Regions from separate parts of the Paenibacillus sp. FSL K6-1330 genome, predicted to be linked through region 2. Evidence: riboswitches for the same ligand, from Rfam matches in the RefSeq annotation. Region 2 holds a riboswitch; each other region holds the start of a gene.
The links. A riboswitch is a leader RNA that binds a small molecule or an ion and turns the genes downstream of it on or off. The one in region 2 is predicted to bind thiamine pyrophosphate.
Positions count from the first base shown of each region.

Region 1: it holds a riboswitch for thiamine pyrophosphate, as region 2 does, so the genes downstream of both, NYE54_RS22705 (YkoF family thiamine/hydroxymethylpyrimidine-binding protein) here and NYE54_RS28655 (ECF transporter S component) in region 2, are expected to answer to the same signal.
Region 3: it holds a riboswitch for thiamine pyrophosphate, as region 2 does, so the genes downstream of both, NYE54_RS03255 (ABC transporter substrate-binding protein) here and NYE54_RS28655 (ECF transporter S component) in region 2, are expected to answer to the same signal.
Region 4: it holds a riboswitch for thiamine pyrophosphate, as region 2 does, so the genes downstream of both, tenA (thiaminase II) here and NYE54_RS28655 (ECF transporter S component) in region 2, are expected to answer to the same signal.

Region 1 covers NZ_CP150269.1:5,013,830-5,021,211, reverse strand. The annotation lists gene NYE54_RS22725 (methyl-accepting chemotaxis protein) at 165-1,415, opposite strand; gene NYE54_RS22720 (class I SAM-dependent methyltransferase) at 1,600-2,322, opposite strand; gene NYE54_RS22715 (nucleotidyltransferase domain-containing protein) at 2,470-3,168, shown strand; gene NYE54_RS22710 (sporulation protein YjcZ) at 3,286-3,384, shown strand; gene NYE54_RS22705 (YkoF family thiamine/hydroxymethylpyrimidine-binding protein) at 3,456-4,061, opposite strand; TPP riboswitch at 4,146-4,248, opposite strand; gene NYE54_RS22700 (nitroreductase family protein) at 4,431-5,033, opposite strand; gene NYE54_RS22695 (ABC transporter permease) at 5,560-6,513, shown strand; gene NYE54_RS22690 (iron chelate uptake ABC transporter family permease subunit) at 6,503-7,382, shown strand, end outside.
Region 2 covers NZ_CP150269.1:6,272,736-6,280,117, forward strand. The annotation lists gene NYE54_RS28650 (ABC transporter ATP-binding protein) at 1-1,528, opposite strand, end outside; gene NYE54_RS28655 (ECF transporter S component) at 1,521-2,150, opposite strand; TPP riboswitch at 2,242-2,354, opposite strand; gene asd (archaetidylserine decarboxylase) at 2,518-3,321, shown strand; gene NYE54_RS28665 (SDR family oxidoreductase) at 3,387-4,322, opposite strand; gene NYE54_RS28670 (AraC family transcriptional regulator) at 4,867-5,652, opposite strand; gene NYE54_RS28675 (PLP-dependent aminotransferase family protein) at 5,712-7,175, opposite strand; gene NYE54_RS28680 (pyridoxamine 5'-phosphate oxidase family protein) at 7,299-7,382, shown strand, end outside.
Region 3 covers NZ_CP150269.1:740,649-748,030, reverse strand. The annotation lists gene NYE54_RS03270 (EAL domain-containing protein) at 170-1,204, opposite strand; gene NYE54_RS03265 (GGDEF domain-containing protein) at 1,410-2,948, opposite strand; gene NYE54_RS03260 (VOC family protein) at 3,185-3,568, shown strand; TPP riboswitch at 3,740-3,851, shown strand; gene NYE54_RS03255 (ABC transporter substrate-binding protein) at 3,966-4,997, shown strand; gene NYE54_RS03250 (MTH1187 family thiamine-binding protein) at 5,089-5,382, shown strand; gene NYE54_RS03245 (ABC transporter permease) at 5,379-6,134, shown strand; gene NYE54_RS03240 (ABC transporter ATP-binding protein) at 6,189-7,022, shown strand; gene NYE54_RS03235 (TatD family hydrolase) at 7,102-7,382, shown strand, end outside.
Region 4 covers NZ_CP150269.1:1,453,065-1,460,446, forward strand. The annotation lists gene NYE54_RS06385 (iron-siderophore ABC transporter substrate-binding protein) at 1-830, shown strand, start outside; TPP riboswitch at 2,055-2,158, shown strand; gene tenA (thiaminase II) at 2,301-2,987, shown strand; gene thiM (hydroxyethylthiazole kinase) at 3,039-3,881, shown strand; gene thiD (bifunctional hydroxymethylpyrimidine kinase/phosphomethylpyrimidine kinase) at 3,878-4,897, shown strand; gene thiE (thiamine phosphate synthase) at 4,894-5,550, shown strand; gene NYE54_RS06410 (hypothetical protein) at 5,655-6,182, opposite strand; partial or broken gene thiE (thiamine phosphate synthase) at 6,435-6,596, shown strand; gene NYE54_RS06420 (BglG family transcription antiterminator) at 6,862-7,382, shown strand, end outside.

The DNA of each region.
Region 1 (7,382 bases), 1.3 Mb from region 2:
CCCATATGAAGGGTCTGCTCACACGGATGGTTCGTCAGATTAAAAAAATGTGTCCAATGAAGAAATGGCTGTGCTCAGGATGGTATCCTTGCACAGCCATTTTTCGCATTTTCGGTTCGTTTGCTGCTTCGAAAGTAATAGACATGATGTAGGCTGTACCCTACTTAAAATTTGAAAATGTTGATCGTTTTTTGCAGCCGGAAGACGGCATTATTCATCGCTTCTGCTTCCTCGGCCATCTTCTGGATCGATGAGATGCCCTCATTCATGGATGCCGACACCTGCTCCGTGCCTGCGGCGGATTGCTGCGTAATCGCCGATATATTCTGAATTGCGGAAGAAATGCTCTTCGCACTTTCCAGCATGGATTCGCTCTCCTTGGAGAAAGCGGAGATCTGTTCCGAAATATACTGCACACTGTTTACAATCTCCATGAACACCAGCTCAGCTTCACGGATCATTTCGGTTTGCTGCCTGACGACCTCTTCATTAATTTTTATGTTCTGAGTTGCATGTTTGACGTCCGATTCGATGCTCCGTACGAGATTGAATACTTCTCTTGTCGATGATGTGGATTCCTCAGCCAATTTACGCACCTCTTGGGCGACAACGGCAAAGCCAGCGCCATGCTCGCCTGCCCTTGCCGCTTCAATGGATGCGTTCAAGGATAACAAATTGGTCTGATCGGCAAGTTCCGAGATCGTCTCCGTGATCTGCGTAATTCCCCTGGCGCTCTTAGCCAGCGCATCTATGGATTCCGAGACCTTTGCTGTTGCGTCAATATTACGCTGCATCCCTGCAGACTGCTTGGCAACGGAGTCCCTTCCTTGCTCAACCAGTCCCAGCGTTTCGATCGAACGGGTATTCATTTCCTGGGTTGAATGCGTATAATTGCTGACCTTCTCTTCGATCTCACCGATGGAATGCGTCATTTCGGCTACGTCTTCCGATATTTCGTTCGCGCCGACAGCAAGCTCATTGGAAGATAAGGAGACTTGATTCATCACTTGAATGAGCTCCTGGTTTTTAATCGAGATGTTGGAGCTTGACGACATGACCTGGCGGGTGATATCCGAGGTTTCCTGCAATATTTTTCGAAGCTTGTCCACCATGCTGTTGAACGTTCGGCTGAGATCGTTCATGCCCCCAACCTCTTCTACCTGGAAGGTGAAGTCGCCTTTGGCGATTTTGGCGGAAACGCTGGAGATCTCCGCAAAGGAATTGGTAAGCGTTTTCTCAATAAGACGAGAAAGAGGAAAAGTAAAACCGGTTAGTGCCACGACGATGACCACGCCAATGATTGCTTTACCCATTAGAATAAATGCAAGCAGCATTGGAACCGCAAACAAAGCGGCAATGAGAAAACAGGCTGCGGTAATTTTTCGCGAGATAGGGAGTCTGTTGAACCATGCCATAAGAATGAGTCCTCCTCAACAACATAGGATATATTTACCATGATTATAGCATCGACAGGCAAAACTAGATATAACGAATTGACAAAAAGTGTTGGATTAGGTCGAAAGGACCGAAATTGAGGAGGGAGAGGGGATGCGCAGCAAATATGCGAATCCCCACTTGATGCACAGATATGAAGTGATTTTATTTTACAGCCCGGAATAAGGCGGAAGCGAGATAATCGGTATTATCCAGGATCATGCGGTCATGCTTGAACAACGTTTCCCAGAGCGCCACATCGAACAGGAGTCCTTTATCGCGCTGTTCAAATGTATCCAGATGACGTGTTTGCTCTTCCTTTAACTGGTCATTGAAGTGGTTGTACTCCAGAATTTCTTCCTGTTTAAACCCGCAAGCCAAGAGGGAGTCCGCCCATTCTTCCCTCATCATGAGATTAGGAATTCCGAAGAATTCGAGCAGTTCCTGAAGTTTTGCCTCCGGCATGGGTTTATCAAGCAGCAATTCTCTGTCCTGCAGGACGCCTCCATGATCCAGAACGCGGTAATATTCGGGCAGTGATTTCGTAGTATCCGTAAATACGGTAACGGATTCGGCCATGATTAGGTCGAATTGGTTGTCCTCGAAAGGCAATGCGCATACATCCGCTTGTTGGAATTGCACGTCGATTTCCATCGCTTCGGCTCTTGCACGGGCTTTTTTGATCATATTTTCGTTCAAGTCAATGGCCGTTACTTGATACCCCATCTCCGAGAGATGGCATGCAGTTCTGCCCGTTCCACACCCGACCTCCAAAATGCGGCTGCCCGGTTGAATGGGATAATTCTTCAGCATTCGGAGGGTTGCCTCGAATCCTCCCGGGTGGGCACTGCCCATACCTAATTTGGAGAGCATATGAATATAGTTCATCTCATCTATCCCTTCTTCCTTGTCATCAACATGAGGGTAATCGTTTATTTATTTACCATATGATTCAGGTACGTTTAGGGTTTTAGCTGAATTAGATATTTTGAGCCCTTTTTTCGGGAGGATCAGAATCATACTGGAGGAAACGTCATGAGGATGGAACCGGTAGAGGCAGCGGAACGCATCATACAATACGATTATCCCGACTGTTTGCTTGCTGTGCTTGGCGGCAGCGCGAGCAGAGGTGAATATAACGAACAATCCGATTTGGACATCATAGTCATTGAACGGGATGGTCATGATTTCAGCAGGAAGACGATAGAGGCACATGGGTGGATCGCGGAAATATTTATATTGTCTTTATCCTCCTATCGCGAATATTTCGATGAGGGAGTGATCGCGGCGAATCCTTCATTGCAGCGGATGGTCGTAGAAGGGACGGTGCTGCACGCGCTGCCTGAGGGAGAAGAGGTGCAGGCGGAAGCTCGAAGCGACTTGAATTACGGACCCATGCCCTTGATGCTAACCGACATTAACGAATACCGTTATATGCTAACCGAGTACCTGCTGGATTTGCAGAGTCCCCGAAGGGATGCCGAAAAGTGGTTTACGGTGCACAAAATAGCGGCGATTCTCTGTGATTTTGTACTTAGGGTGAACCGGGAGTGGACGGGTGAAGGGAAAACGCTGTTCCGTCTGTTCAACCGCTATGACTCGATCTTGGGAGAACGATTGGAAGCAGCGCTCACGGCGATGTATCGCCAGGATGATCCTTCAGTTCTTATGGCATTCACCGAGGAAATGCTCCATCCGTACGGAGGCAAGCTTCTCATTGGTTATGACGAATAGAATTTCCTTGCCAATATAAAAAGAGGGGTACATTAGCCGTGACACTAGCACGAGACGGGAAATACTATAATAGTGTGATTACATCACGTCATTCTTTAAATCCAGGAGGGGATCTTCATGAGCGGAGTATATGGCGGCGGTGGATGGAACAATTCAGTAGGAATTATTTTGGTTCTCTTTATCCTGCTCGTAATTATCTTGAGTGCTTGGGTTTAAACCGTCAAGATTCTTGGCAGTAGTGACAGGAAGCCCGGCGCTTGCCGGGCTTTTGTCTGCCTCAATAAAGCTCAATTCGATGCGGCTTTGACCGAAGGGCTGTGTGCGGACACAACCGCAGTCATGACCAAATGGCTGCTGTCAGATTGAATCGCATGTAAAAAAGCCTCTTCAAGGGATCCAAACACCTGGGCCAGAGACCCATCCAATCGGCTGGCGTAATGAACGCTTCCGGCGAATGTCCCGGCTGCCTTCGTACGATTAACTTCACCGTAGATGACATCCATGTAGTCATCGGTACCCATGGGGTATAGAGCGAATTGGCAAGCAGTCTCAATATCGGCATGTTCCCCGATGTCGTTGTTTAAGAGAGTCGAATCCTCGGTCATATATACATCGGCGTCCGTATCTCCGGGGCAACCGATGGAATAAGTACCATTAAAAACGGTATGCACGCCACTCGCTGCAGCATAGGCGAATATCGCCCTTGTAACATCAAAGACATGCTCTGCACGTCCACGAATACAGGTGCTCACATCATCTGTCTGAATCCATACCTTCCCCGTATCTACGGAATGTAGTGCGCCCATGATGACCTCCACAAACCGGTCCGTCATGGGAAATACCGAGAACCGGCACCCAACGATCCGACTGGTTCCGCATACAAGCTCATTCATTGTTATTTCCTCCCCATGATATAAGTCCACGCAAAAAAACCGCACCCCGTGAAGAAAGTGCAGTTATGCCTACGAAAAGAAATAAACATAAATGCTACACTTCCCCACGCTAGTATGACCTAGATCGGGTGTTAAGGGTTAACGGCAAACCGCCGTCTCTCAGCACATGGCACCCCTAGTACAGCCAACATTCTATGTAGTTGGTTATCGCAAGTTTGCCCGGAGCTTCTGTTATCTTAGAAGTTCGAGGGTTCTTACTTGACTAATTGTATCGCTTAGTGATCGGTTTTTCAATCTTTGCCCATTATAAAAGGACCGCCTATCCAAGTTGCGGGAACTTAGGGAGGCGGCCTTTTTTCATCTATTTAATTAGTTGTATACTTTTACGCGATCTTCAAGCGGTGCAAATTCTTTTTCGCCTGGTTCAGCAACCGGCTTACCGAAAGGCATTTGAGCAAGCAGCTTCCAGCTTTCCGGGATGTTCCATTCGGATTTTACTTTTTCGTCGATCAGCGGGTTGTAGTGCTGCAGGGATGCGCCCAGACCTTCTGCTTCAAGGGATGTCCATACTACAAATTGCAGCATGCCGTTGGATTGGTTGGACCAAATCGGGAAGTTGTCGGCATAAGCGGCAAAGTTCTGTTGCAGCCCGGCAATGACGTTGTTGTCCTCGAAGAACAATACCGTACCGTAACCAGCGCGGAATGCGCCCATTTTGTCGGCAGTGGATTTGAATGCTTCTTCATCGCCAACGACTTCTTTCAGGATGCCTTCCGTGATGTTCCACAGTTTATCATGCTGTTCGCCAAGCAATACAACGACGCGTGCACTTTGAGAGTTGAAAGAAGACGGGGTATACTTAACCGCTTCGTTTACGATTTCCTGAATACGCTCGTCCGAGATAACGGATTCTTTGCTAATCCCGTAATAAGAACGGCGACTTTTGAGTGCAGTTGAAAAATCTTTAGACATTGAAAAAAAACCTCCTGGTGTAATCGAATTTGCATTCGCCTGATAAGAAGATGTCCTTTACTTCAAGCAAATATGCATGTTGCTTATTTAGCAATATTTTTAATTATCATTCCATATTAACTTACGTTTAGTTAGGAATAATATTTATGTTAGTATATTAATATAACTTAGAGTAATTGTCAACGACTTTTGATTAAATATAATTTCCCTTATATATTAAATATGAATTGAATCCGTTTGGCTTTTTGAGAAGCTTCATTATATGGAGGTTTAAACGAAAGGAGTGCTTCCTACCTGAGGATATTAGCTATGTCTTCTCGAAACTTCATATTATGAACAATTCATGAACAAAATATACAAGTATGAACAAATTAATTGATTTTGATTCTCAATTACCCTTGTCGAGCCAGAATGAGGATGATATAATGCATATCAGAGCGCGATTGATAATCAATCTCAATGAGAATGGCGTTGAAAATTGCGAGATCCCGGATATTTTAGAGACATACGCATAGAAGGAAGAGCCATGAAGATTAGATACTTATTTGCAGCCGTTGTGGTACTCTCGATAATCTCATTATTTATTGGAGTTAAAGATATCTCGCCACTGCAACTGTTCTCGATGACAGAACAACAACAGCATATTATGCTTGTAAGCCGGATTCCTAGGCTTGTCAGTCTTATATTGGCGGGTGTCAGCATGAGTATCTGCGGATTGATCATGCAGCAGCTCAGCCGCAATAAGTTCGTATCGCCGACCACGGCAGGTACGATGGACTCTGCCAGACTGGGGATTTTGGTAGCCATGCTCGTCTTCACGACAAGCGGTCCGCTTATCAAAATGCTCGTGGCATTTGTATTCGCTCTGGTAGGAACCTTTATCTTCATGAAGATACTGGATCGGATTAAGTTTAAGGATGCGATCTTCATCCCGCTCGTAGGGCTGATGTTTGGTAATATCGTGAGTTCGATAGCCACCTTCTTTGCATACAAATATGATCTTATTCAGAATATGTCCGCATGGCTTCAGGGTGATTTTTCCATGATCATGAAGGGCCAGTATGAAATGCTCTATATTAGTATCCCGCTTTTGATTCTGGCGTATCTGTTCGCCAACAAGTTTACGGTGGCCGGAATGGGAGAGGAGTTTGCAACCAACCTGGGTCTTCACTACCGGAGAGTTGTGAATCTGGGATTGGTCATCGTGGCGCTGGTTACGGCATCTGTCGTGCTGACGGTCGGCGTGATTCCGTTTCTTGGTCTGATCATACCTAATATTGTCAGTTTGTACTTAGGAGACCACTTGAAAAAAAGCCTTTCGCATACCGCGCTGCTGGGGGCCGGGTTCGTACTGTTCTGTGACATCCTGGGCCGGATCATTATTTATCCCTATGAAATTCCGATTAGTCTAACCGTGGGCGTACTCGGAAGCGGTATATTCATTTTCTTACTGATGAGGAGAAAGGCTTATGACTTATAAAGCCAAACTCGGCCTGTTGGCCGCAGCGGCAATCATCCTGGTGGCAGTCTTTCTGTTCATTGATCTTGGCGGCAATTGGGATTACGCGCTTCCAAGAAGAATCAAGAAGGTGCTTGCCATCATTCTGACCGGCGGAGCGATCGCTCTGTCTACCACGGTGTTTCAAACGGTCACGAATAACCGGATACTGACGCCAAGCGTTATGGGATTAGATTCCTTATATGTACTGATCCAGACCACCGTCATCTTCGTCTTCGGATCCTTCACGCTGTACAAACTGGGCAGCAATGTTAACTTTCTGATCAACGTCGGCGGGATGATCCTATTCGCCGGAGTCTTATATAAGATTCTGTTCAAAAGGGAAGGAAACAACATTTACTTCCTGCTGCTGATCGGCATGATTTTTGGAACCCTGTTCTCGAGCATGTCTTCTTTTATGGAAGTGTTGATTGACCCGAACGAGTTCCAGTTTGTGGCCGACAAAATGTTTGCCAGCTTTAACAATGTGAAGACCGAGCTTCTGGTCCTGTCCGTCATTGTCGTTGTGCTGACCTTGCTGTACTTTGCCCGATTTGCCAAGTACCTGAACGTGCTGGCGCTTGGCCGTGAGCAGGCGATCAACCTCGGCGTGAATTATGATTATGTTGTGAAGCGGCTTCTGATTGTGGTTGCCGTTCTGATCTCGGTGGCTACCGCTTTGGTAGGGCCGATCACATTCCTCGGGCTCCTGGTTGTCAATGTTGCGTACGAAGTTATGAAGACGTACAGGCATTCATATTTAATTGCAGCATCCATACTGATTAGCATTATTGCACTGGTCGGCGGTCAATTGGTTGTAGAACGGGTGTTTACGTTCTCTACAACGCTCA
Region 2 (7,382 bases):
GGATTTCCCATATATGCGTGGCAACCCGCTGCGCTATCTCCATTTCATGCGTCACCATGAGAATGGCGGTTCCCGCGCGGCGCAGCTGCTCGCACATCTCCAGAATCGCGAACGTATTCCGCGCATCCTGCCCGAAGGTTGGCTCATCCAGGAGCAGGACGGACGGCTGTCTTGCCATGGCCGTAGCCACGCTCAAGCGGCGCTTTTGGCCTGTCGACAGCTGGTACGGATGCCTAGCCTCCATGCCCTTCAGTCCAAAGCGTTCAAGACAGCGGTCGGCCTGCGCCTTCGCTTCCTCCGGCGGCACATGATCCACCAGCAGCGAGTAAACCACCTCATCCCCGATGCGCTCCGTCAGGAATTGAAGCTCCGGATTCTGAAACACGAATCCGATTTGGCGCAGCTGCTGCTCTCTCTTCTTTCGCACCTTCCGGCGCTTGCCCTGAATGACCTCTTCCCCGCAAAGCACATAGGTCCCTTCGGAGCGCAGCAGCCCCATCAAACTTAACAGCAGCGAGCTTTTGCCTGCTCCGTTCGGCCCTACCACCGCAATGAATTGTCCCGGAAACACCTCTGCCGAAGAGAGCGTGATGACAGGTTTATCCCATCGGAACCCTCTGAAATCCGCCAGTTGAATGACAGGCTCCCCTCGCTGAGCGTACGTCGGAGCAGCCTCATGTACAAGATTACCCGACTCATCGTCAAACACGTCGACCGGAGCGAATAACTCTCTGCCCGCCCGGGTCTGCGCGTAACCTTCCCATACGCCGGGATACCAGATTCCATAAGCTTGGAGTTCCCGCTCATATTCAGCGAATATCGCTGCTGGGGGACCTTCGCCCAGAATCACCCCATCCGGGCTGAACAGCACGACACGATCCACATATTGGGCCATTTCTTCAATCCGGTGCTCCACGATGATCAGCGTACGCCCTTCCGAAACGGCCTTCACCGCGGACCAGATTTGCTCCCTGCCTTCCGGGTCGAGCAGCGCAGACGGCTCGTCAAGCAACAGCACTTCCGGCTCCAGCAGCAGAGCCGATGCCAGCGCAAGTCGCTGCTTCATGCCTTGGGACAAATGCCCGATCGGCATATGGAGCTCCTCAAGATCAAGCCCCACCTCGCGCAGGGCCGCTTGCATCCGATCCTTCATCTCGTCACGAGGGACACTTAGATTTTCCAGTACGAAAGCCAGCTCTTCATCCACGTACGGCATACAGAACTGGGTATCCGGATCTTGAAATACATAACCCCAAGAGCGTGGAATCAGCTGGGCCTCGCATTTCATCGGCACCTCCGTCGCGCGGGGAATCATCCCGCTAAGCACCTGCAGCAGCGTGGATTTGCCACAGCCGCTCGGACCGAGCAGCAGCACCTTCTCCCCGCGGACAGCCGAGAAGGAGAGGTCTTTGAACATCAATCGCTCCTCGCCCGGATACTTCAGACGCAATCCCTCTACATACACGGCCGGTTCCGGAAGCATCTCAGCAGACTGAGCCGGAACCTGGCTAACCGTGGCATTAGACATGGCGCGGATCATCCAGTGCTTCGTAATCCTTCTTCGACGCAGGACGGAGCAGGGATGTCACGCCCGTACGGTCGAGCGCTTTAGCCAGCAGGAGCATAAGAAGGCCTGCAATGACAGCGCCGCTAAGTACCCGCATACCGTATTTAGCGAGGAACATCCACGTCTGCAGGTCATCCGTATAGCTGTAATAGAAGTCCATGATCATCGAGCCGATGGCTGCACCGGCACCGGCAATCGCCAGCGTCCACGCCGAGGTGCTCCGATAACGGAACGCCGCGAATACCAATTCAGCCCCCAGTCCTTGAATGACGCCATACAGCAGTAGGGTCAATCCCCAGCCGCTGCCAAACAGCACTTCTACGTGGGCCGCCGCCACTTCCGCGATAATGGCCACTCCCGGCTTCCGGATCAACAAGTAAGCAAGCGTGGCTGCAGCGAACCACATGCCGTATAACAACTCATCCGCTTCAAAGAACAGCGGTTTTAACAGATTGTAAACCGAACCCCAGAAGTGATAAATGACGCCAAGCACCAGTGATACCAGTACCGTAACCAAAATATCGCTTAACCGCAGTCCTTTTCGGGGCTGAACCCCCAACTTCTCTTGCACAGACGTTCCCATAACAACACATTCCCCTCTCCACCTCTATTTTTGTGTAAACACAACAAAAAACCGTCTGGAAAAACGCGCAGACGGAAAAATAGGCCCTATGTAGGCAGGGTCGGATATTCTCTACGCTGGCATTACCCAGTTCAGATTAACGGTCAACAGCGGATAGCAGCTGCAATCTCAGCCTGATTCACTCAAGCCCCCGTATTCCTATTCGGTTTTATGTTAACTTTAAAATACACATTCACTCCGGAATAAGCAAGAACCTTTTTTCAAAAATGGCTATTTATTGATTTCCATCTCATTCTATGTCAATATCAGAGTGATTGGCTTTTCCACCAACGTTTATTGCTGACACCTATGTACAAAGGAGAATGACATGGCTAAACAATTGCTGCGTCTGATGACTGAGCTGTCTTCCCGCAAGTGGCTGTCCCGAATCATGGGGCATTGTTCCCACAGCCGGCTGAGCCGTCATCTAATACCTGCATTCATACGAATTTATCAAATTCCGGCGCACGAAGCGGAGAAAGAAATCAACGAATACCGCTCACTGAACGAGTTCTTTTCCCGCCGGTTAAAAATAGGCCTCCGCGCCATAGATGACACCGCCGACGCCATGGTAAGCCCAGTCGATGCCACAATTTCGGCAATGGGCGTCGTCAACGCCGGTACCATTCTGAGCGTTAAGGGACAGGATTATACCTTGAGCGAGCTGCTCGCGAAATCACCGAGAATGGAAAACTACATCCACGGTTATGCATTTGTATTGTATTTAAGCCCGACCGACTATCATCGCATTCATTCCCCGGTAACCGGTGTTCAGGCGGAAAGCGAGCATTTGAAGGGACGCGTTTACCCCGTGAACGATTTTGCGATGACCCATATCCGGAATGTGCTCAGCCGCAATGAGCGCCTCATTACCTATATTGCGCATGAGTTCGGCGAAGTCGCCGTCGTGAAGGTCGGAGCCATGAACGTAAGCAGCATCCGTTATGCTGACGAGAACGTGAAAAAATACGAAATCGGCGATGAACTCGCGTACTTTGAATTCGGCTCTACAGTTGTACTTTTGACGGAGAACGGCACGTTTACCCCTCGCGGTGATCTGGAACCCGGCTCCAAGGTGAAGATGGGAGAACTGCTCGGTTTGCTTCACCCGTCCCCATCCAGAAAAGGGTGATTCCATTTACCTTACCAAACATCGCATGACAAGTTAAGGCCATGAATCATTCGCTGCATGCATGATTAACGCCGACCCAGCATCCGATAAATGATCCGCTGAAACAGCCGATCCGGCAGTACGCCCTTGATCCATGCGATCACCCGCGTGCCTCGGGGCAACATATAGCGGAACCTGGGCTTAGCCATGGACGCAATTTTTGCCACAAGCCTGGCTACCTCCTGCGGATCCCCGCTTCCCCTGGCTGTCCGCTCGGAATAGTCCAGCACGCCCTTCAGCAGACCGCTGTAGGGTGATCCTTCCTTCACCGTAAGCTCCCCAAAGCTTTTGTTCCAGATCGGCGTACCATAGGCACCAGGCTGGATCAGCACGACATCAATGCCAAAGGGCATTACTTCCATGGACAGGCTTTCGCCAAACCCTTCCAGCGCAAATTTGGAGGACGCATAGGGTCCATAACCCGGAAATCCGACCACGCCGCTAATGCTGCTCATGAGAATGATTTTGGATTTTTCGGTTCGCCGGAGCAGCGGCAGCATATGCTGTGTCACCGATACGGTCCCGAAAAAATTCGTCTCCATCTGCTTTCGCCAGCCGCTAAGCGGCACTTCCTCCACCATGCCGCCTACCGCCTCCCCGGCGTTGTTCACCAGCACGTCCAAGCGGCCATACCTTTTCTCTAACTCCAAGGCAGCGGCCTTGACTTGTCCCTCGATGCAGATATCCAGCTGAAATACGTGAATACGCTTGGCAACATCGGCTTGTTCGGCTCGGGCCAACAGTTCTGCAGCCGCCTCCGGCCTGCGCAGACCCGCTGCCACGTCATAACCTGCTTTTGCCAGCTCCAAGCTGATGTGCAGTCCGAACCCGCTCGACGCGCCCGTGATCAGCGCAACCTTTCCTGCTCCTGCCGTTACCACCGGATCACCGCTTGCTCGGCCAATGCCACTCTCTCCATCACACCCATCACCCTTCCGTTTTCGAAATGCCTGCCCGGCCATTTTTCTAACCCTGCGTTTAGCGCTTTATGCTTACTCCTAATATAACAAAATTTCGCAACGTAATCAGAGCCCCTATCCATATGTGCATCCTTTTACAACGTAATCAGACAGAGTCCCTATCGATATATGTATCCACTAAATAGCCCCACAAAGTGGAGCCTATGCTTCGATGCTTATTCCAAATACTTTGCGGGGACCCTAAAAACATATCGAAAAAAGGGAGCCATTTAGCTCCCTTTTGCGTTCATCCAGAGAAAAGCGTATATGATAACGGGATTCAACGTCACCCGTATGTAGGCCAGGTTTCATTTAAAACCATACATCCTGATGATCCTGAGTCGTTGTCTTCATGCGGCGCAAGCGATTTCTGAAAATAGCGCAGCCACCACGACTGAAGAAACGTCCACGCACCCGTCTTCTTGGGCTCATTCCTCTCTCCCCCCTTCATAAAATAAAACTGTATCTCGTTTTTTACCCTAAATCGCTTGCTATGAAACCATTAACCCCTCCTACCAATCAGGTAAGTTATGGAAGGGCGAGGAAATCACCGAATCTCGGATGGGCTCTTGCCCGTATACTGCTTAAATTGCCGGCTAAAAAAGAAAATATCCCGGTAACCCAGCGCGTCAGCTACCTCCGTTACGTTCATGCCTTGGTGCAGCAGCAGATGCTGCGCTCGCTCGATCCGCATCTGAATGATGTATGATTGCACCGGCGTGCCGATCAGTTCCTTGAACTTGATCGAGAAGTAACGGGGGGACAACCCCGCTCTAGCGGCCAAATCTTCTACCCGATGGGGAACCCCCGGGTGCTGACGGACATAATTCGCGATTTCATGGATAGCCTCTGACAGCTGATTGCTTGCTTTTTTGACCACCGGCTCAGCAAGATCTGAACGCAGCAGATGAATCATCAGCTGTTTCAGAATAAGCTGCCCCTCCTCCAATGATCCATAGGGCTTGTCCAGATACAAACGCACGTAGCGCGCGAGCAAATATTCAAAATCCATCGTTTCCGTCAGCTTGCGATAGGATGCAGGGATATGCTGCACCGGGTCGGCCACATCAAAATGGATATATGTCAATACGAGCGGTTTCTGCGGATTGTGCGTCGCACTCGTATGATCTCCTGGTCGGAACAGGAAGCAGCTTCCTTTTCCCACAGCAAAGGGCTCGTCATTGAGCTCGACCGTGCCTTCACCGCTCCATACATAGAACAAATCATAATTCTGCATGGGTCTTTCGCGTTTTTGCCATTTCCAGCCTGGCTCACATACGATTTTGGCAAGCGCAGACATGATTATAAAAGAAGACGGCGATGCATTTAGCATCACGTCATAACCCCCTCATCTCATTCAAAAATTGACCTCTTTTCCATCATACCCGTTTTTTATGTTTTTTGCATGTCCAGCCATGCCTGCGCAATCCGGGTAACCCCTTCTTCAATGCTGGCTATGTCCAGATGCGAGAAGCCAAAGCATGCGGCAGGCAATCCGGGTATACGATGATATACCGATGCATCCCGAAACATGACACCGCGTTTGCGGGCAGCTTCTTGGAACTGGGCATACTCTTCCTCGGAGCGCAGCCAGTTCGCATAAACATGCAGGCCGGCATCGCCGGGATGAAGACGAAACAGTTCGGAGGCATGCGTATCCATCGCCTGGCGAAGCGCCTCATACCGTGCGCCATACAGTCGAGTCATTCTTCTAAGATGCCGACCGTAACCCCCTCGCACAATAAAGCGCGCCAGCGCGCGCTGCTCCAATACGGCTGGTGAGATCGGCTCGTACAGAGCCTTAGCCTGCACAACCGCCTCAACCAGGCTTGGGGGCAGCACGGCATACCCGATGCGGAGCCCGGTGAACATCGTTTTGGAGAACGAACCGACAAAGATGACACGTCCCTCGTTATCCAGCATTCGCAAGGGCTCAATTGGCTTGCCGCCCCAGCGGAACTCGCTGTCGTAATCATCCTCGATAATAAAGGCCTGACGGCTTCGCGCCCAATTCAGCAGCGCCCGTCTTCGCTCCAGCGGCAGCACCGCTCCCGTCGGGTATTGACGGCTGGGGCTTACGACAAGCAGACTTGCGTCCCAGTCACGCGGTATCAATCCGGTATCGTCTACCGGGGATGGCAGCGGAATCCCGCCACTCAGGCTGATGCCCCGATAGATTCCTTGATAGCCGGGATCCTCCATGACCACCTGATCGCCAGGATCAACCAGCAGCTGAAACATGAGGACTAACCCCTGCATGGATCCGCTGAAGATCACGATCTGCTCGGGGTCGGCCTGGATTCCCCGCGTAAAACGCAGGTGTCCGGCTATCGCCTGGCGCAGTTCGAGGTCTCCCTCCGGCGGCGCTCCGTTCTGCAGCTCGACTCCCCCGCTTCCACCTGCATAGGATAACGCGCTCCGCCACTCCGAATACGGAAAATCCTCCATGGGCATCCGTGCATTCGCGAATGAGATTGTACCTGGGGGAGGTTCTCTCAGCAGCATCTGTGCCGAGGTATAATCCCCGCTTTGGCTCACCAGTCGTTGCCCCCAAGTAGAGAGCACCGGCGCTCCCTCGGCCAGCGGCGGCTGGTCTATCATGGCAATCCCCTCTGCTACGTAAGTTCCGCTGCCCTGCCTGGACACAACATAACCTTCGGCCATCAGCATGTCATAGCTCTGCGCGGCCGATCCTCTGGACACACCATACAGCTTGGCCAGCTCGCGTGTGGCGGGAAGGCGGGTTCCTTCCGGCAGCTTGCCGCTATGAATGGCAGCGCGAATCGCGTGGTATAGAGCCAAATATTTATATCGATATTGTTCCACATATGTCTCAAACGGCAATCCCAGCTCCATCATGACGACTCCTATCATTCTTGATATAAAATTGGACTATATAAATTACTCTAAATTGGCGCTTTTTCCTTGTCAATATTCATCATAAACTGTTATTCAAAATGATAGGGGGAGCGTTTAACCATGAGAAGAGACGAGTTTGCGATGGAGGATCAACAAGAGATCGAGGATTTCCTCAGCGGCATAAGCTTTGGTTTCCTTGGAACA
Region 3 (7,382 bases), 1.9 Mb from region 2:
ACAGAAAACGGGCCTTCAGACATCATCATTACTCCTTCTTGAAGGACCCGTCTTCATCCATGCCAAGCATCTGTATTGTCTGAACTCAGCCAAAGGCTGCGGCAATCAGATGCCAAAGCTCCGCATCAAGATGGCGGGGGAATTGCCGATTATGTATGCTATGAATAGATTAGTTGAGAATGAGGTCACGCGGAGGCCGTTCAGATGGCTTCCCAAACAAATACCCCTGCGAGAGCTCGATCCCGATTTCTCGGCAAAAATGAAACTCCTCCCGTCTCTCAATGCCTTCAGCCAGCACCATGGCCCCAAAATCATGAGCCATGTTGGTGATCATTTTGAGCTGCTTCTGCTGGGCGGGATTACGATCGCAATGGTCGATCAGACTCCGGTCGATCTTTACATAATCCGGCTTAAGCTTAATCATCTGTTCCAATGTGGAATACCCTGCGCCGACGTCATCCATGGCTACCGAGATTCCATGACTGCGATAAACCTCGAAAATCGATTGCAAATGCTTAACATCATCAATCTTCTCGGTTTCCACGACCTCAAATACGAAATCCCTCGGATCCAGATGGAGCCTGTCTATGGTATTAAAGGTGTGGCTTAGACACATCTCCGCATCATATATGGAGGATGGCAGGAAGTTCACGAATCGCTTCACGCCGATAGGAAGCCACTCGGCACTGGTCTCAATGGCACTGGTTCGTGCTGCCCGGTCCAGAAATGCATGCAATCCGGTTTTACGGGCTGTCTCAAACAGCTCATACGGCTGGAATCTGGCTCCCCACTCTACCGGACGAAGGAGAAATTCGTAGGCCACGATCTGCTCGGATGTATCCACGATGGGCTGCATGTAGCTCGTAAACTGCTTATGTAAAATGATACTCACCATATCGTAATGCTCCATCTGCAGTTCGAACTTCTGCATAGGGGTCCACGAATGCCGGATTTGCGGAGCTTCTCCACCGGTAACACAGAAGGACAGCTCTTGACGAATCTTCAGCGGAAGGGGCTGCAGACACTTCATCATAGAGATCAGGTCCGCACGTACCTTGTAGTTCACAGCACAACCCTCATTGTTCTCTTGTACCGTGTAGCCGTTCACTGCCAGCAACTGAATAAGCTCACCACTTGCAGGCTTCATATGAATGGTCCCCTGGTCCTCAATCGGTTCAAAGGTGCTGCAATTGTCGCAAATCATGTTCGTCCTCCTTGGCAAGCTAGCTCTCACTATGCTTCTTATCGGCATTTTGAATATGATTTCTTTGCATTTTATGGATTTTATATCGAAGTTATGACCTATTTTAAGAGAAATGCGCAAGATTCGTGCAATGATTGCATCAAATTCTACAAAAATCGACTTATATTGCTTTTAACAACCTGTTGTCGATACTATGGTCATACATTCATCTACTCACCTTTTGATCCAAAAGCTGCAGCAGCATCGTCCGCTCTACATCAAAATGCCAGGGGGCGTTCCGTTCCTTCGCCGCATACATCGCTGCATCCGCACGACCAATCAGCTCCTGGTCATTTCTGGCATGATCTGGATAAACCGCAATACCGATACTCGGCGTGGTTCGGACCTCATGCCCTTCCAGCTCGTACGGCTCACTAAGCATCGTCCAGATCTCCTCCGCCATCCAGATCAGCTCCTGATCATCACCGGCCGGATGGATCATGACTGTGAATTCGTCTCCTCCTAAACGGGAAACCAAAACTCCCTTGGATTCGAGTGATTGAAGCCGGTCTGCAACCTTTCGTATCAACAAATCGCCGGCACGGTGGCCGTATCGGTCATTGACTCGTTTGAAACGATTCATATCCATATACAGCAAGCCTACACGGGAACCTGTGCGGTCCGCCTCCTTCAGCGAACTTGACAGCCTTGCATTAAAATAACGACGATTATACAGCCCCGTAAGATCATCGCGATGTGCCAGGGATTCACTCTGCATCAGACTTTCATGCAGTCGGTCCAACAAGCGGTCGTTCTCGAACTGGATCAAAATCTGCCTGAACAAGATCAGGATAACGCACAGGGAAAGGCCGGTAAACAGTCCAGTCCACCCTCCAAAATGCTGCGCCATAAGGGCAAACATCCCGCCGAGCACGCTGTAGGGAAGCAGGTACCTTACGATCAGGTTTCCGGTTGAACGAGGCTCCCGCTCGCCAACAGATGGATTACGGGTTTCAGGAGCGGACTGTCCGCCTGCGAAACTAATGAAAAATACCGATAACGTATAGAGTGGATACAGGTAGGAGCGAACCTCGATATCCAAAAGATCAACGAGATAGATGTACAGAACATCTCCGGCAATAAATGTACTTCCGCCAAGACATAACAGGATGGCCGCCCATTTCCTTAACTGTCCGGTATTAAAATACAACACCAGTGTAAAAAAAATAAGTACCATTGCGCACAGTGGATACAGCATGTCCACCCAAAGGTTTCCCCATACTGCCTCATGGACCAGACCCTGAAGCTCAGGCTTGATGAAATATTCCCATCCTACCGTCATGACCGCTATGCCAACAATCAGGATATCCAGCATAAACCGCAGCCCCCGAAACGAACCCTGAACATGCCGGAATAAATAAATGAGAGAACTTGCGAACAGGATAAGTTCGAGCCCCCAGAACAAATGGGTTAGAACTGGCAGGAAAGCGTTCTCTTTTCCAAACCAGATATTGCATGCGTGGAGGGTTCGGGCCACTGCCTCCCCCATCAATCCGAGACTCACAATAAGCCAAAACCTGCGAAGATGAACCTCAAAACGCCGACGGATCCGCATTAAATAAACGGAAGCGGCTGCAGGAGAAATAATGACTAGTACACGCTGAAGCGATAAAGCATCAGGCATCCACAGAGCGATCATTATCTGAATGAATGCATATATTATGGCGAGTCGAATCCACAGATGATCTGCTGGAGTTGGACTCATAAGCATTCCTCCTCGGCCAAAAGGTACGCTGGTTCACTTTAAGTGTGTTAGGTCTTTTGAATTAACATATCTATTTCTCATGATACTTTTTGCCCACCCAAAAGTAAAGATGAGGAAATGAAAGAAAAATCATCTTATTAGTCTGTGCACAAACAACATAACACCCACTTGACGTATAGGAATTATATGATAATATTTCAGTCATATCTTATATGAATCGGAAGGGGTGTTGAACCATGTCACAGAAACGATTGGATCATGTTGGTATTGTTGTCCGGGACCTTGAAGCTACAATCGCCTTCTATACATCCGTAGTCGGACTTGAGCTGAAGGACCGCCTGACCCATACTAATGGCGTCATCCAGCTGGCGTTCCTAGGATTTAACGGCAGCAACGAGACGGAAGTCGAGCTTATTCAGGGATACAGCGACACGCTGCCTTCGGAAGGAACGGTACATCATTTTGCAGTCAGCACGGATAACATTGAAGAGGAATATGCCCGTGTGCAGGGACTTGACGTTCCTCACTTGGACGAGGAAATCGTGACGCTTCCGAACGGGTACCGCTATTTCTTCGTGCACGGTCCCGAAGGAGAATGGATTGAGTTCTTCCAGCGCTAATCTCTGCGTAGAAGCCGTATTCAAACACTTTACCTTGTGAAAGGTTCATAGCATCAATTAATTCTCCCATTGCATTAGTGTTCTAACAAAGACCTGTCACGTTCGCGCCTCTTCGAACTAGACAGGTCTGCTGTGTTAGGACTATAATAGCGGATGTAATGATCGAAACTTCATAAATACCGGGGGAGCTGGAATTTGGCCGGCTGAGAGTGTATCCGATATGATACTGACCCTTACACCTGATCTGGGTAATGCCAGCGTAGGAAGCCCATGTTTGCGGCAGCTATTTATTTGCCGTGGTATACACTTACGCCGTCATGCGTCCTGATATCATCAGGGCGTTTTTTTTGTGGAGTTGCGAGGTAATAGAAAGAGAACTTAAAGGAGAGAAGAAACGATGAAGAAGGGAAGATGGATTCCGCTGCTTCTCGCTTGCGTCCTGCTGATGGTTGCGTCCGGATGCGGTACAAGCGGAGAGAACAAGAAGACAGGCGCCGCAGGTGAGGACAGTCAGACTTCCGGGAAGCTCCGTGACGTACAGCTGATGCTCGATTGGTCTGCCAATACGAATCACACCGGCCTGTATGCAGCGAAGGAGCTTGGGTATTATGAGGAAGAAGGGCTTAATGTCCAGATCGTCCAGCCGGGAGCAGGCGGAACGGATACGCTGGTCGCATCCGGAAATGTGCCGTTTGGCATCAGCTATCAGGAAGGCGTAACGCTGGCCAGAACCCAAGGATTGCCGCTCGTTTCCATCGCAGCGATCATTCAGCATAATACATCCGGCTTTGCGGCTCCCAAGGATAAAGGCATCTTGAAGGCAGGCGATTTTGAAGGGAAATCCTATGGCGGCTGGGGTTCGCCTGTGGAGGAAGCGGTTATGAAGTCCATCATGGAGATCGATGGTGCCGATGTCAGCAAGGTGAATATGGTCAATATGGGCGATGCCGATTATTTTACGGCCGTCAAACGCGACATTGATTTCGCCTGGATTTTCTATGCTTGGACGGGTATTGAAGCCGAGCTTCGCAATGAGCCGCTTGACATGATTTATGTGAAGGACTACTCCAAGCAGCTTGATTATTACACACCGGTGATCGTAACGAACGAGAAGCAGATCCAGGAAGACCCTGAGCTTGTCAAAGCGTTCATGCGGGCGACTTCAAAAGGATACGACTATGCGATTCAACATCCCGAAGATGCGGCAGCCCTGCTGACGAAGGCTGTTCCCGACCTGGATGCCGAACTGGTTCTCGCCAGCCAGAAATGGCTGAGCCCCCGTTATCAGGATGATGCATCCCGCTGGGGCGAACAGAAAGCCGAAGTATGGTCGGGGTACGCAGACTGGATGTTTGAGCGCAAGCTGCTGGAGAAGGAGCTTGACGCTGACAGCGCATTTACCAATGAATTTTTACCGGAGAAGCCATAAGGTTATTTCTATATTAAAGAAGAGAGACGGCCTTTGCAGCAGGCCGCCTCTCTTCCATTACAATACAGCTTGCACGAAAGGATGAGTTTATATGGCGAATACTCTCTTGAGCATTCAAGTAATACCGAGAACGCCAAACGGGACCGACAGCATCCCTTATGTAGATGAAGCGATCAAGGTTATTCAGGAATCAGGCGTGAAATACGAGGTTCATGCACTCGAAACGACCATGGAAGGAGAGCTCTCCGAGCTGCTCAGGATCGTTGAGCGCATGCACGAGGCGCTGGTGAATGCGGGCAGTCCCAGCATCATATCCCAGGTCAAAATCGCGCATCATCCAAGCGGCATCAGCATGGATAAGCTGACTGAGAAATACCGTCCATGAGAAGCTGGTGGAGTTCTGTTTGGCCGCCCGTTGTGGCGGTTCTCTTCTTTTTGGTGGTATGGCAGGCGGCAGTATCCGTGTTCGACATTGAACCCTTTATTTTGCCTGCACCGACGGCCATCGGGCATGAGGCCGTTACTGGAGCTTCCGGTCTCTTCCAGCATACAGCGGCCACCCTGCAATTAACCCTGATCGGCTTTATAATCGGTACGGCAATCGGTCTAATCATCTCGCTGGCACTGCACATGGTGCCTTTTCTCAAAACCGCCCTTTATCCGCTTCTTATTCTTAGCCAAAATGTGCCGACAATCGCCCTAGCCCCGCTTCTCATGATTTGGTTCGGCTTCGGCATGCTGCCCAAGGTTATCGTGATTACGCTGGTCTGCTTCTTCCCTGTCGCTGTTGCGGCCCTGGATGGACTCGCACGTACCGACCGCACCATGATGAATTATATGCAGATGGCGGGGGCTACCTCGTGGCAAATTTTCACCAAGCTGGAGCTGCCGCATGCCCTTCCCTCCATCTTCTCCGGGATTCGAATTGCGGCCACCTATTCGGTGATGGGGGCGGTTATCGGGGAATGGATCGGCTCGGACCGGGGAATCGGCTACTACATGATGCTGCAAAAATCCGGCTACCGCACGGATCGGGTATTTGTTGCCATCCTGGTCATCGTCTTGCTCAGCCTGCTGATGGTGCTGCTGATCACCCTGCTGGAGAAGCGGCTCATCCGCTGGAATCGAAAAGGTTGAGCCCCTTGTGAATAGACATTTCGAATCTTATATGAAAAGAGGCCATTTATCGATATGACACCTCAAGTATCCCTGCCTGTGCAGGACGGGGCTTACCCGTCCACTGCGTCGGTCTCATCAGCACCTGCCCTCGAGGTTCGCAGCCTTCGGAAAACCTTCCGCGACCGGCGCAGCGAAGTGCATGTACTGGATGGCCTTTCGCTTCAGGTACAACCCGGGGAATTCGTCTCCTTGATCGGTCCTTCAGGCAGCGGAAAGAGCACACTCTTCCATATCATCGGGGGATTAACCGCTCCGGATACGGGTTCGGTCCTCATGGATGGTCAGGACGTGACCGGGGAAAAAGGCCGCATCGCCTATATGCCTCAACAGCCAGCCCTGTTCCCTTGGCGTACGGTGGAGGACAATGTGCTCCTTCCCGAGGAGCTGAGAGGCACCACGAAAGCCGCTGCCAGGGAACATGCCCGCAGCTGGATGGAACGGGCCGGCCTCACCGGCTTCGAGAAGGCGTATCCGCACACCCTTTCAGGCGGAATGCAGCAGCGGGCGGCTTTTCTGCGCGCACTAATGAGTCCCCAGGAAGTCATGTGCCTGGATGAACCGTTCAGCGCATTGGATGCGCTGACGCGCAGCGATATGCAGCGCTGGCTGCTCGATATCTGGGAGGATACGCGCCGTTCGGTGCTGATGATTACCCATCATATCGAGGAGGCACTGCTCCTTTCGGACAGCATCTATATCCTGTCAGCCCGGCCCGGAACCATCTTGAAACGGGTAGAAGTCCCTTTCTCCCGCCCGCGCCGGGAAAACATCCTGATGGATCCGTCCTTCATCGCATTAAAAACCGAAATTTCCGCCATCATGCGGGAAGAACAGCATAAGCGCTGACCGATTAAGGCCAGCGGAATACATACATCCATGATTAGCCAAGCGCTTCGTGGAAGCTTACAAGCGAGGTTATGTAACGATGAAATCATTCACGCAAAGTGAAGCCAATTTACCACTGTTGGACACTCATATTCATCTGGACAGCTATTCGTTATCCGATCAACAAGCGATTCTCGCGGATATCCGTCATCATGAGGTTCAATCCGTTATCTCCGTCTCCATGCATCTGGCTTCCTGCAAGCGAAACCTGGAGCTGGCCAGGCAGTACGGACCGATGGTGCGGCCGGCTTTCGGTTATCATCCGGAGCAGCACCTCCCTTCCACGAACGAAACCGAAGAGCTGCTGGATTGGATGGCAGA
Region 4 (7,382 bases), 2.6 Mb from region 2:
ATGCGATGGGTACGGAAACAATCAAGGGAACCCCTCAAAAAGTGGTGGTTCTCACGAACGAAGGAACCGAGGCGCTTCTCGCATTGGGCGTGAAGCCAGTAGGCGCTGTTAGATCCTGGACAGGTGACCCATGGTATCCACATATTAAAGACCAGATGGAAGGCGTTACCGTTGTCGGGGAAGAGAGCCAGCCGAACATCGAACTGATCGCGGGCCTGCAGCCGGACCTGATTATCGGCAACAAGATGCGTCAGGAGAAAGTATACGAGCAATTGAAGGCGATCGCGCCGACCGTTTTTGCCGAGGATCTTCGCGGCGAGTGGCAGAATAATTTTGAACTGTATGCCAAGGCGCTGAACAAGGTATCCGAAGGTGAGGAGCTATTGGCTGCATACGACAAGCGGATTCAGGATTTCAAAGAGAAGGCCGGAAGTAAGCTGGACGAGACCGTTTCCGTGGTCCGTTTCATGGCTGGCAAGACGCGCGTGTACCATACCAATACGTTCTCGGGCGTCATTTTCGATAAAATCGGCATCGCCCGCAACGACATGACCAAGAACGCCAAAGACGATTTCGTTGACGAGATCACGAAGGAACGTTTGCCTGAGGCAGATGCCGACAGACTCTTCTACTTCACTTATGAAACCGGGGATGGCGGCGCCAACCAAACCGAGCAGGAATGGATCAACGATCCATTATGGAAAAACCTGAACGTCGTCAAGAACGGCCAAGCCCACAAAGTGGATGATGCAATCTGGAATACAGCAGGCGGCATCCTGGCGGCCAATCTGATGATTGACCAGTTGCAGGAGTTTTACGGCATTCAGTAATGAATGAAGACGAATGCTACAGGGTAGTATTATCGAATAGCAGATGATGCAAGGAAAAAGCTAAAAAAGGAGGCATCCCAAAAGATCTCAGATCTTGAGGGACGCCTCCTTTTTTAGCATCACAGCATCGCCAGTACTGCCGCTATAAGGCATGCCACACCGTACGCCAGCACAGCTTAACTAAGCCCCCTAATTCGTGCCGCTGCCCCTGACTGTTATCGGACTCCAGATCCCTTATTTCTCAAATTGCCCCCGATTTTTAAATCTAACGGACACAGAATCCCTTATTACCGCAATAATCTGCCTATTTGCTATCATTTTCTATGAATAACGTACCTAGTGTCCGATAACTCTCAAAAATTACGCCTATTAAGCCAAATAACGTATCCTCAGTCCGTTACGCTCAAGGAGTAGCACGAAGTCCAGTAGATCATCAGTAGCCAAGACCAGCAAGTAGCACCAAGATCAGCAGTAGCACCAATACCAGTAGTAGAACCGAGCCAGCAGCAGCACCAATACCAGCAGTAACACCAAGATCAGTAGTAGCCAAGACCAGCAAGTAGCACCAAGCCAGCAGGTAGCAACAAGATCAATAGTAGCACTTAGACCAGCAGTAGCGATAAGACCACCTGTCAACGGACTCCAGGTCCCTTATTTCTCAAATTGCCCTCGATTTTTAAATCTAACGGACACAGGATCCCTTATTACCACAATTACCGGCCCATTTGCTATCATATTCTATGAATAGCGTACCTGGTGTCCGATAACTATCAAAAATCACACCTACTCAGCCAAATAACGTATCCTCAGTCCGTTACGCTCGAGGAGTAGCACCAAGTCCAGCAATAGTAACAAGACCGGCAGTAAGCACCAATACCAGCAGCAGCCTCAGCTATACACGCTGTGTTACCCCGGAATCTACCTCTAAACCATAGCTACTCTGAGTTCCCGCCGGCCCCTACATCGATTATAATCCCAGCCATCCATGCATACCCCTAGACACCCAACGCTTATGTACTCATTATGTTGGGGAATACATGACAGCCGAGCGTCAGTGTTCCCGTAACAAGTTTCGGCCGCCGGCGTTTTTGCGAATGACCTCCGCCACCGTACATCATCCTAATCCCCACTCATGGGAAAGCTTCGAGCGTGGGGCTCCGCCCACGAACAGTTAACATTTGACAGCATCCATAAACCTATGTACAGTATTAGACAAAAGAATAGGAAGTCCACTAGGGGAGCCGTTGGCGGCTGAGACAAGAGCGTATCTTGGACCCTTTGAACCTGATCTAGTTCGTACTAGCGTAGGAAAGTGGAGCCTTCGTATATGAGGTCTCGGTGCGCTTTTTTGGCGCACCCGGGCTTGTTGACGAAGCCGCTCCAGTTTTCGGGGGCGGCTTTTTAGCGTTGTCTGGAAAGTCGTGACTTACGGACTTCCTGCTCTTCAATAAGTTGGAGGTGGGGACAAAAATGAGTTTCACGCATGAGCTCCGTCAGCAGGCGGAAGGAATTTTTCAAGCAATCTTTGATCATCCCTTTGTAAAAGGCATTGCCGAGGGGAACCTGGCGCGAGAACAGCTGATTCACTATGTGAAGCAGGATTTTGAGTATTTGAATGCCTACATGCGGATTTACGGAATTGCCATATCCAAATCGACCAGCAGGGAAGAGATCGCGGCCTTTAACGAACAGATTTCATTCATCTTGCACAGCGAGGTGCACCCGCATCAGAATTTGTGCGCAGCCGCCGGGGTGACCTACGAAGAGCTTCAAGGGTATCCGCTGGCTCCGTCCGCGCATCATTATATCCGTCATATGCTGACGGTGGCGCATGAGGGCAGTCTGGGCGAGATTATGGCCGTATTGCTGCCTTGCCCATGGACGTATCTGGAGATTGGCCGCAAGCTGCTGGATGAAGTGAAGCCGGATGCATCCCATCCGTTCTATGACTGGATTTATTTCTACGGCAACCGTGGGGAAAACGCGACAGCCAAGTTCTGCAACCGTGTCGATGAATGGGCAGAGCGCGCGACGGCAGCCGAGCGGGAACGGATGAAGGAGCATTTCATGCTGAGCTGCCAGCTGGAGTATATGTTCTGGGATATGGCATATAAGCAGGAGGAATGGCCGGTGCCGCTGCAGGCTGCGGTGCTATAAGGAGTCATAATAAGCACATAAATTCCAATATAGATAAGAGAGGCGATTCATATGCATGCATGGGAAAAAGAGGTTTCGGCGCTTTTAACGAAGGTACAGCAGACGAGCCCCCTCGTTCACAATATGACGAACGTGGTGGTTACGAATTTTACGGCTAACGGCTTGTACGCGCTGGGCGCGTCGCCGGTCATGGCTTACGCGCCGGAGGAAGTGGCGGATATGGCCGCCATAGCGGGCGCGCTCGTGCTGAACATCGGCACGCTGAACCGCGAGCTGGTGGATGCGATGATTCTCGCCGGGCAATCGGCGAATGCGCACGGTGTGCCGGTTCTGCTGGATCCGGTCGGTGCGGGAGCGACCTGTTTTCGGACGGAGTCGGCATTGCGGATTCTGAGTGAGGTGAAGGTCTCGCTCGTGCGCGGAAACGCGGCTGAAGTCGCTCATCTTGTCGGGGAGGCCCGCGAGATTAAGGGCGTAGACGCTGGTAATAGCGCAGGCAGTCATCATGCTGAGCTGGCTGTGCGGGCTGCCCGCGAATTAGGCACAATCGTGGCCATTACCGGTGAAGAGGACGTGATTACCGATGGAACAGAGGTACGCATCATTACCGGAGGGGATGCACTGCTCACGAAGGTCACCGGCGCAGGGTGCCTGCTGACCTCGGTGCTGGGTGCCTTTGCCGCAGCGGAAGCAAACCTGCTGCTTGCAGGTACGGCGGGTCTGGCCTTCTACGGGGCCGCGGCGGCGAGAGCTGCGGAATGCACGGCGGACCAAGGACCGGGAAGCTTCCAGATCGCTTTTCTAGATGAGCTGGCAAAACTTCATCCAGGCTCGTTGGCGGGATATGCCGCTGTCCGGGAAGCGGGAACGGCTGCCGCCGGTGGCGCACGATGAGCAAGACTCGCGTGCCCCGGGCACTGACGATTGCCGGCTCCGACAGCGGCGGCGGCGCCGGCATTCAGGCCGATCTGAAAACCTTCCAGGAGCTCGGCGTATATGGCATGTCGGCGATTACGGCGATCACGGTGCAGAATACCTTGGGGGTTCATGGCGTATATCCGCTGCCTTCCGAAGCAGCCGCGGAGCAGATTGAAGCGGTAGGATCGGACCTCGGAGTAGATGCATTGAAGACAGGCATGCTGTTCAATGCAGAGATCATTCGCCTGGTGGCTGACCGGATTCGGGCATTTGGCTGGGAGAAGGTCGTTGTCGATCCCGTGATGATCGCCAAGGGCGGAGCGGAGCTGCTGCAAAGCGAAGCAGTGCAGGCTTTAAGAGAAGACTTGCTGCCGCTAGCCTTGATCGTCATCCCCAATATACCGGAGGCCGAAGTATTGGCGGGGATGCGTATCCGCACGATCGAAGATCGGAAGGAAGCGGCGAGACGTATTCATGATCTGGGGCCCAAGATCGTTGTGATCAAAGGCGGCCATGACGAGGGAATGCCGGGCGTCGCCGGTGAAGGTTCGGATCACCAAAGAGACAGAGGAGCAGATATAGCGGCGGGTACGCAGCAGGAAGAGTTGCCTTGGTCCGAATCAACGAATGACCAAACGAGAACTGCCAACCCTCTCGGGGAGTTAAGTGAGGGACGCTCTCCTAGTATCAAGACCGACGACAGATTCGGTAATGCCGAAAGTCCTCCGGTCATGGACCTCGTATACGATGGCACTGCCTTCTCCGAACTATACGGCAAAAGAATTCATACCGTTCATACGCATGGTACCGGCTGTACTTTCTCTGCCGCCATCACTGCAGGCCTGGCCAAAGGCTTGAGTGCATTCGATGCGATTCAGAGCGGGCGCTTATTCATCCAGGCCGCCATTGAGGACGGCTTAAACCTGGGGCAGGGACACGGCCCCACGAATCATTGGGCGTATCGTCGCCGCCGTCAGGAGGTGCTGCGATGACGGGGAGAGTGACACCCGAGATGATGAGGCAGCATCTACGGATGTACCTCGTACTCGGCAGCGTGAACTGTATCGAAGAGCCAAGCCGGATTGTGCAGGAAGCACTGGCTGGCGGCGCAACCATGGTCCAGTTCCGCGAGAAGGGACATGGCTCGCTTGTTGGCGAGCCGGTGATCCAGTTGGCTCGCCGGATTCAGGATCAGTGCCGCCAAGCGGGCGTACCCTTTATCGTCAATGACGATGTGGAGCTGGCGCTGAAGCTGAACGCCGATGGCGTGCACATCGGTCAGGACGACGAATCTGCGGCTTCCGTCCGCCAGCGGATCGGCAACCGGATTCTCGGTGTCTCCGCCCATACCGTGGAGGAAGCCAGGCGAGCGATCCTCCACGGCGCCGATTATCTTGGCATCGGGCCGATCTATCCGACCCGCTCGAAGGATGATGCCAAGACTGCGCAAGGCCCAGCAATTCTCCATGAGCTTCGCGAAGCTGGAATCCACCTGCCGATCGTTGGGATTGGCGGGATTACCGTGGAGCGCGTGGAGGAAGTGATTGGAGCGGGTGCGGATGGCGTCGCGGTGATATCCGCCGTGACGGGAGCGGAGTCGATACGGGAGGCTGTGGAGGCTATTGTAGATAAGAGCTTCAGGTAGTGGATGTTTTTCATGTGAAAGGATGTTAACAATTAATAGAACTTACTATAAAAAAAGAGTGTCGAAATTTTTCGACACTCTTTACAACTATAGGGTAAATTTTATCAGTTTAAGTGTTCTGCTTTTCCTTCTACATACCATTGTTTTGATCCATTTGAGTTCTTCGTTTTCATGTTAATAACAATATAAGAGCCATCATACTTCTGCCAAAACTGCTTGGCTTCCGTTAACTCGGAGTTTATTAGAATAGCAGGCATGTAATCCCCTACTTCTAGGTTTGCTCTTCTTTCTTCGCCATAAAATGCATCAATAAAAGACGATTTCTCTTCTGATTTGAATTTTGAGTATAATTTATCTTCAATCTCGATGGAGCTTATCATATTCCATTCGCTTAAGTCTTGTTGTGTTGTCAATGTCACGGATTTAATTGAATGATGTAGGATCGTTTCTTTCCCTAAATTCCATGAAGAAACAAGTTTGTTTTCTACGTTTTTAATATATTGTTGTTCTTCTTGATTTTCTGTATTAAAAGAGAAGATGTTTGTTAATGAGTCACTCGCATAAACACTAGAACCTGATATAGCAAATGCTAGACCGAGAGTTATTATAGCAGTTCTTTTTTTTACCTTCATTAAGATGCTTCCTCCTTTAGTCATTTGTTTTTTAGTATATTTACTGAACCTGAATTAGTTACATCACTGCCAGTAAGAGGCGAAAGGAGAGAATTCCAATTCATAACATAAAACTCGAATGTTTTATGTGTACAGCTTGAGATATTAGCTGCCGCGCTTCTTAAATAATTTTGGGTTTATACTAATAATAATATAAGATTTACAATATATGAAATTAAATAGGACTCATTGACCAAAATTAACAATAAATACCTATTGATTGGCGGGATTACCGTGGAGCGCGTGGAGGAAGTCATGGGAGCGGGTGCGGATGGTGTCGCCGTGATATCCGCCGTGACGGAGGCGGAGTCGGCGCGGGAGGCTGTGGAGGCTTTTATAGGAAAGATATGCCGTGCAACCGAACGAATTTCTTGAGATGTAAGAGGATTATAATACGGATCATGAACAAGAGTGCCGAAGTTTCTGCGGCACTCTTGTTTTGTTAACGTCAGATTTTAAAAAAACGGTATATGCTCAGCTTTTCCGTCAACATGCCATTCTTTTGCTCCATCCGCATCTATCCATTTTCGTGCAGCATCCCAGATCAGATTGCTATACAGACCTGGATATGATATACGTAGGACTATGTACCTGCTCCACATTTAGAGAGCTCTCCAAATAAGTTGAATAGGAGATCGGAATGAATAATAGGCAAAAAGAGATTTTTCGCAATTTGTTAATGGAACCGAACCGGTTGTGGCTCGTTCAGGATCTGGCGGATCAGACCGAGTGCTCGGAGAAGACGATCCGGAATGATCTGAAGGTAATTGATGAATATATAGTTAAGCACTCCAGTGGTAATCTGGTGAAAAGGCCGGGACTCGGCGTTTATCTGGAGATCGGGGAAGCAGATCAGACTGATTTATTCCAACGTTTGTATTCAAACGAGAGTTCCACCGAGCATGTATCCGATGAGGAAAGGGTGCTGCATCTGGCTTACCGGCTCTTGATGAACGCGAAGCCCGTAACCATTCAGAACCTGGCTTCTTTGTTTTATGTGAACAAGACGATTATTCGTCGAGATATGGAGAAGATTGAGGGCTGGCTGCACAGCTTTGATCTGAACTTAGTGACTAAGCAGCGTGTGGGCTTAATGATTGAAGGCTCGGAGAAGAACAAACGGATGGCGCTGGCGCGGTTGAACCAGTTGATCAATCGTCC